DNA from 2 places in the Kribbella sp. NPDC023972 genome. Region 2 is predicted to be linked to the other one. Evidence: predicted binding sites of a transcription regulator. Region 2 holds the regulator's gene; the other holds the start of a gene.
The links. Region 2 encodes HrcA, which represses chaperone genes, less so after heat shock. Its sites were predicted from a motif close to TTGGCACTCGNNNNNNNCGAGTGCCAA; they were not measured.
Positions count from the first base shown of each region.

Region 1: a site for HrcA is predicted at 2,127-2,153, ahead of AB0F43_RS13660 (FmdB family zinc ribbon protein). Genes of this name have one in related genera too.

Region 1 covers NZ_JBEZZH010000003.1:129,846-133,251, reverse strand. Annotated here, with positions in the region: gene AB0F43_RS13665 (penicillin acylase family protein) at 1-1,986, opposite strand, end outside; gene AB0F43_RS13660 (FmdB family zinc ribbon protein) at 2,174-2,512, shown strand; gene AB0F43_RS13655 (hypothetical protein) at 2,589-3,206, shown strand; gene mscL (large conductance mechanosensitive channel protein MscL) at 3,329-3,406, shown strand, end outside.
Region 2 covers NZ_JBEZZH010000001.1:970,454-973,859, reverse strand. Annotated here, with positions in the region: gene AB0F43_RS04400 (Gfo/Idh/MocA family oxidoreductase) at 1-829, shown strand, start outside; gene hrcA (heat-inducible transcriptional repressor HrcA) at 948-1,970, shown strand; gene dnaJ (molecular chaperone DnaJ) at 1,995-3,134, shown strand; gene AB0F43_RS04385 (16S rRNA (uracil(1498)-N(3))-methyltransferase) at 3,145-3,406, shown strand, end outside.

The sequences.
Region 1 (3,406 bases), on a different contig from region 2:
ACCGTCCGGCCAGGTGCCCTCCGGGAGCTGGTCGTGGAAGGTCAGCGCGAGCAGGTTGCGCCAGACGACGTTGAAGTACGCCGCCGCCGCGGAGTCGGCCGGCTGGGTGAAGTCCCAGTTCCGCAGCGTGTCCTGGCCCTGGCGCTCGAAGTCGTCGTCGATGCTGATCTGGAGCAGGTACGGCACCAGCATCTCGGCGGCCCGGTTCTTGGTGTCCAGCTGGATCGACGCCATCGCGTTCGCGTCCAGCTTCCCGGCCGACTTGATCCGGTCGAGAATCTGCTGGGACCGGTAGCCGTAGTCCCAGTCGTTGGTCAGGTAGTACGTGTACGTCCGCGGCACCACCGCCTGGTTCGCGGTCACGATGATCCCGTCCGCGGGATCGAACTCGGTGGGCAAGGCATCGAACGGGACGTACCCGGTCCAGTGGTACTTCGGGTCCCACCCCGGCACCGGCCAGTCACCCCGGCCGGTCTTGCGGATCGGGATCAGGCCGGGTGCCTGGTAGCCGATGTGCCCCTCGGTGTCGGCGTACACGAGATTCTGCGAGGGGACCTGGAACAGCTGCGCGGCGGCCCGGAACTGGGTCCAGTTCTGGGCCCGGTTGATCGCGAACAGGGCGTCGGCGGTGCGGCCCGGGTTCAGCGCGGTCCACTGGATGGCGACGCCGTACGGCTTGGAGTGCTTGCCCTGCTTGGCGGCGAGCTCACCGGTCTCGCGCTGGTCCTCGCCGACGTCGGAGATGAGCGGGCCGTGCCGGGTCTCGCGGACGGCGATCTTCACCGGTTCGTCCTGGCCGGCGACCTTGAACGTCTCCTCGCGGGTCGCCATCGCCCGCCACTTGTTGTTGTAGAGGACGTTGTTGCCGTCGACGCGCTCGAGGTACAGGTCGGTGACATCGGGGTCGAGGTTGGTGAAGCCCCAGGAGATCGCGTTGTTGTGGCCGATCACCACCCCGGGCAACCCGGAGAAGCTGAAGCCTGAGACGTCGTACGGACACGCCTTGGTGACGGTGTTGCAGTGCAGGCCGACCTGGGTCCAGACCCCCGGCATGGTCGCGCCGAGGTGCGGGTCGTTGGCCAGCAGCGGCTTGCCGGTGGTGGTGTGGTCGCCGGAGACGACCCACGAGTTCGAGCCGATGCCGTCGCCGCGGCCGAGCAGCTGGGGCAGTCCCTTGGCCACCTTGTCGACGGTGTCGAGCGACTTCAGCAGGTCCTTGGTGAGCATCCCACGCCGGGCCTCGGAGGCGATCGGCGCCGCGGTGAACTTGCCGCCGCGGATCGAGCCGGTGGCCATGATCGGCTCGTTCCGGTCGTACGGGTACGGCGGGTAGAGGCTCTCGATGTTGCGCGCCGGGAACGCCGCGAGCATCTTGGTCCGGGCGATCTCCTCTTCCATGTTGCCTTGGAGGTCCCAGGCCATCGCCTTCAGCCAGGCCAGGGAGTCGGCCGCGGTCCACGCCTCCGGGACGTAGTTCCGCAGGCCGCCCGGCTGCAGCGACAGCACGGCGTACTCCAGGCTGAGGCCGGAGCCGCTGTGGGTGTCCAGGTACGCGTTCACGCCGCGGGCGTAGTCGTCCAGGTACTGCCGGGTGGACGGGGTGAGCAGGCCGAGCTCCTTCTCCGCCACCTTGCGCCAGCCGAGGGTGCGGACGAACTTGTCGGTCTCGAGCGCGTCCGGGCCGAACAGTTCGGCCAGCCGGCCGGCGGTGACGTGCCGGCGGAAGTCCATCTCGAAGAAGCGGTCCTGCGCGTGCACATAACCCTGCGCGGCGAACAGGTCACTCGGGGTGTCGGCATAGATCTGCGGGATGCCGTTCGCGTCCCGGACCACCTCGACGTCGCCGTCGAGACCGGTCAGCTCGATGGTTCCGTCGTACGTCGGGAAGGAATGGCGGACGACGAAGACGACGGTACCCGCGATCACCAGGAGGACCGTGGCGAGGGCGATTCCGCTGATGATGACGACTCGAAGCAGGCGACGCACGGACCAACCGTAGAGAATCCCGCCGCCCGCCCCAAATGGGGTACCGCACAACTTTGCGTGGCTCTGCGTCCGGTGGACAGCGACGCGGAGTTGGGGTATCCCACGCCCGAGTTGGAATAGTTCGGGTGACTGGAGCATTATTAGCAGTCGAGTAGTAGGAGTGCCAACGGCCTGAAGGGAACGAACCGTGCCGACGTACCAGTACCAGTGCACCGACTGCGGCGAGGCGCTCGAGGTGCGGCAGAGCTTCACGGACGACGCGCTGACCGTCTGCCCGGCCTGCCAGGGCACCCTGCGCAAGGTCTTCAACGCCGTCGGCGTCGTCTTCAAGGGCTCTGGCTTCTACCGCACCGACAGCCGCAACTCCGGCAAGAGCACGGTCTCGGCGAAGTCCGACTCCAAGTCCGACGCCAAGTCCGACTCGTCGACCAGCTCCTCCTCGTCCTCCGACTCCAGCTCCTCGAGCTCGACGAAGGCCACGCCCTCGAGCAGCACGTCCTCGAGCACCAGCACCAGCGCCGCCTGATCCCGGCCCGCCCCTCGAGGGCGGGGCTGTGGACAACCAGCGGGTGGGGCATGGAGAAACTCGTACTTTCTCTGGCATGAGAATCCCTTCCCCACTTCGTGAACTGTTCCGTGCTGCCCGGTGGCACCGACGGCTGCTGGCCGGCGTGGCCGCCGCGGCAGCTGTGTACTTCGGCCTCGTGGCCCTCTCCCCTCCACCACCTCCGACCACCGCCGTTCTGGCCGCCGCGCGCGACCTGGCCGGCGGAGCCGTGCCCGCCGACTCCGACCTCCGCACCCTCGACCTCCCGGTCAACGCCGTGCCCGACGGCGTCCTCAGGCCAGGCACAGATCTGAGGGCACGCGTGCTGAGTGGTCCGGTCAGATCCGGCGAACCACTCACCGACGCCCGCTTCCTGGCGCCGGTCTCAGTCGCCGCGGGCTCACTGGCCTATCCGTTCCGTATCGACGACGCCGACATCAGCGCCCTGCTGCGCGTCGGCGACCGCGTCAACCTGTACGCCGCCACGAGTTCCCCAGCCGAGTCCGCGAACCTCCTCGCCCGAGCCGTCCGCGTGGTCGCCCTGCCGACTCCGCGTACGACGACCTCCGGCGCACTGGTCGTTGTCGCCACCAGCCCCGAGGTCGCCACCCGCCTGGCCCAGGCCACCACCAACTCCAGAATCACCGTGGCGCTGACCCCGGACACCAGCTGATAATCACTTTCCGGACACGAGTAGGCAGGATGCGTGTCGACCCGGCGAGCTCTCTCGCATGGACCGAGTCGTCGCCCTACCTTGTCGGGGAACATCATCCGCTGTCGTGGAGGCAAACCCATATGCTCAAGGGCTTCAAGGACTTCATCATGCGCGGCAACGTCATCGACCTCGCGGTCGCCGTCGTGATCGGCGCCGCG
Region 2 (3,406 bases):
TGTGTACGGCGAGAAGCCGCTGGCCGTGGACCGCGCCGAGGCCGAGCCACTGCTGAAGTACGCAGCCGCCAACAACCTGCGCATCGGCTGCGCGCCCGACACCGTGCTCGGCACCGGCACCCAGACCGCCCGTGCCGCCATCGACCGCGGCGACATCGGCGTACCGACCGCAGCGACCGCGTCCTTCGTGACGCCCGGCCACGAGCTGTGGCACCCGGCGCCTGAGTTCTACTACCAGCCCGGCGGCGGTCCGGTCCTCGACATGGGCCCGTACTACGTGACGAGCCTGGTCACCCTTCTTGGTCCGGTACGGCGAGTCACCGCACGCGCAGGTCAGTCGCAGCAGCAGCGGAAGATCCACACGGGTCCACGAGCCGGTGAGACCTTCCCGGTCGTGGTGCCGACGCATGTGACCGGCGTACTGGAGCACGAGTCGGGTGCGCTGACCACACTGCTGATGTCGTTCGACGTGTGGGCCGCCCGGCTGCCGCGGATCGAGGTGCACGGGACCGAGGGCAGCCTGTCGGTGCCGGACCCGAACGGCTTCGACGGCAAGGTCGAGATCGCGACGGCCACGAACCGTGACTGGATCGAACTCCCCGTAGCCGGCGGGTACGCCGGAGCCGGCCGAGGTGTCGGCGTTGCGGACATGGCCCGCGCGATCCGGTCGGGCGAGCCGCACCGGGCCGACGGCGCGCTCGCTTACCACGTGCTCGACGTACTCGAGTCCGTGCTGGAGGCGGCCGCCCAGGACCAGCCGGTGGACGTGGCGAGTACGGTCGACCGGCCCGCCGCCGTACCGTTGGGGGCGTCTCCCGACCTCGCCTGAGACCGCGTGAGATCCGTCCCACGCCGTGATCTGGCACTGGCGGCTACTACGGCTCGGTAGACTGGCACTCGAATGAGCTGAGTGCCAAGTGGTCGACGCCGGAGAGAGGGTGGTGCGCGTGCTGGACGAACGCAAGCTGGATGTTCTCCGCGCCATCGTCGAGGACTACGTGGCGACTCACGAGCCGGTCGGTTCCAAGACGCTGGTGGACCGGCACAACCTCGGGGTGTCGCCGGCGACCGTCCGCAACGACATGGCCGCGCTGGAGGAGGAGGGGTACATCACCCAGCCGCACACCAGCGCCGGCCGGATCCCGACCGATGCGGGGTACCGGCTGTTCGTGGACAAACTCAGCACGGTCAAGACGCTGTCCCCGGCCGAGAAGAAGGCGATCACCTCCTTCCTGGCCGGCGCGGTCGACCTGGACGACGTCGTCCGCCGTACTGTCCGGCTGCTCGCCCAGATCACCCGCCAGGTCGCGATCGTGCAGTACCCGTCGCTGAACCGGTCGCACGTGCGGCACGTCGAGGTGGTCACGATGACCCCGCGGCGACTGCTGCTCGTGCTGATCACCAGCGCCGGTCGGGTCGAGCAGCGGATCGTGGAGCCGCCGCACGACGTCGATGAGCAACTGATCGCCGACCTGCGGTCCCGGCTGAACACCGCGCTGGCCGGGCAGCGGCTGACCGAGGCGGCCACGTCGCTGGCCGCCGTCCCCGAGACGTTCGCGCCCGCCGACCGCCAGCTGGTGGCGGCGATCGTGACGACGTTGCTGGAGGCGTTCACCGACGAGGTCGGCGAGCAGCGGATCGCGGTCGGCGGCGCGGCCAACCTGACCCGGTACGGCGACGACTTCGAGCGCAACGTGAAGCCGGTGCTGGAGGCGCTCGAGGAGCACGTCATCCTGCTCAAGCTGCTCGGCGAAGCGACCAACCCGCAGACCCTGACGGTCCGCATCGGGCACGAGAACCCGTACGAGGAACTGGCCACCACCTCGGTGGTCGCGACCGGGTACGGGTCCAAGTCGGAGGCGCTGGCCACGCTCGGCATCGTCGGCCCGACCCATATGGACTATCCGAGCACGATGGGCGCCGTACGGGCCGTCGCGCGCTACGTCAGCCAGATCCTGGCTGATTCCTGACACCACCAACCCCTGGTCTGGAGTATGAGCACCGATTACTACGCCGTCCTGGGCGTCAGCCGTGACGCGACACCGGACGAGATCAAGAAGGCGTACCGGAAGCTGGCCCGTCAGTACCACCCGGACGTGAACGACTCCGAGGACGCGCACCACAAGTTCCAGGAGATCGGCCGCGCCTTCCAGGTGCTGAGCGACCCGCAGAAGCGGCAGCTGCACGATCTCGGCGGTGACCCGTTCGCCACCGGCGCGGGAGCCGGGCCTGGCGGGTTCGGGCAGGCCTTCACCTTCACCGACATCATGGACGCCTTCTTCGGCCAGACCGGCGGGGCCACCCGCGGGCCGCGGCCGCGGACCAGACGCGGGCAGGACGCGCTGATCCCGTTGCGGATCGACCTGGCCGAGGCGGCCTTCGGGACGACCCGGGAGCTGAAGGTCGACACCGCCGTACTGTGTCCGACCTGTTCGGGTTCCGGTGCGGCGGCCGGCTCGGAGCCGGTCACCTGCGACATCTGCCATGGCCGCGGCGAGGTCACCCACACCCAGCGTTCGTTCCTCGGCGAGGTGCGGACGATGCGGCCGTGCCCGAACTGCCGCGGCTTCGGCACGATCATCCCGAACCCGTGCGTCGAGTGCTCCGGCGACGGCCGGGTCCGCTCCCGCCGTACCGTCACCGTGAAGATCCCCGGCGGCGTCGACACCGGCACCCGGGTCCAGCTGTCCGGCCAGGGTGAGGTCGGCCCCGGCGGTGGCCCGGCCGGCGACCTGTACGTCGAGATCGAGGTCGAGCCGCACGACATCTTCACCCGCAACGGCGACGACCTGCACTGCACGGTCACCCTGCCGATGACGGCGGCGGCGCTCGGTACGACGATCGACCTGCCGACGCTCGAGGGCGAGACCATGCCGCTGGAGATCCGGCCGGGCACGCAGTCCGGTGCGGCGATGACGCTGACGGCGCGTGGTGTCCCGCGGCTGCGGCACGCGGGGCGTGGTGACCTGATCGTCCAGGTGATCGTCGAGACCCCGACCAAGCTGGACGACACGCAGGCCGACCTGCTCAGGCAGCTGGCCGGCATCCGAGGCGAGGAACGCCCCCAGGGCCAGGTCCAAGCCACCCACAAGAGCGTCTTCGGCCGCCTCCGAGACGCCTTCGGCGCGCACTGACTGCGCGGCGATGGGACTCGCGGTCTTCTACCTGCCTGAGCTCGGCGGTTCGGAGCTGGTGCTTGATGGCGCCGAGGGCCGGCATGCGGCGGTCGTACGGCGGATTACGCCCGGCGAGCGGATCCGGCTGACCGACGGGCGGGGTTCGTGGGCCGAGGGCGCGGTGACGGCTGCGTCGAAGACCGGCGTGACTGTTGCTGTCGACAACCGGGGGACGGTGGCGGCGAGTAATCCGCGGCTGGTCGCCGTCCAGGCGTTGCCGAAGGGGGAGC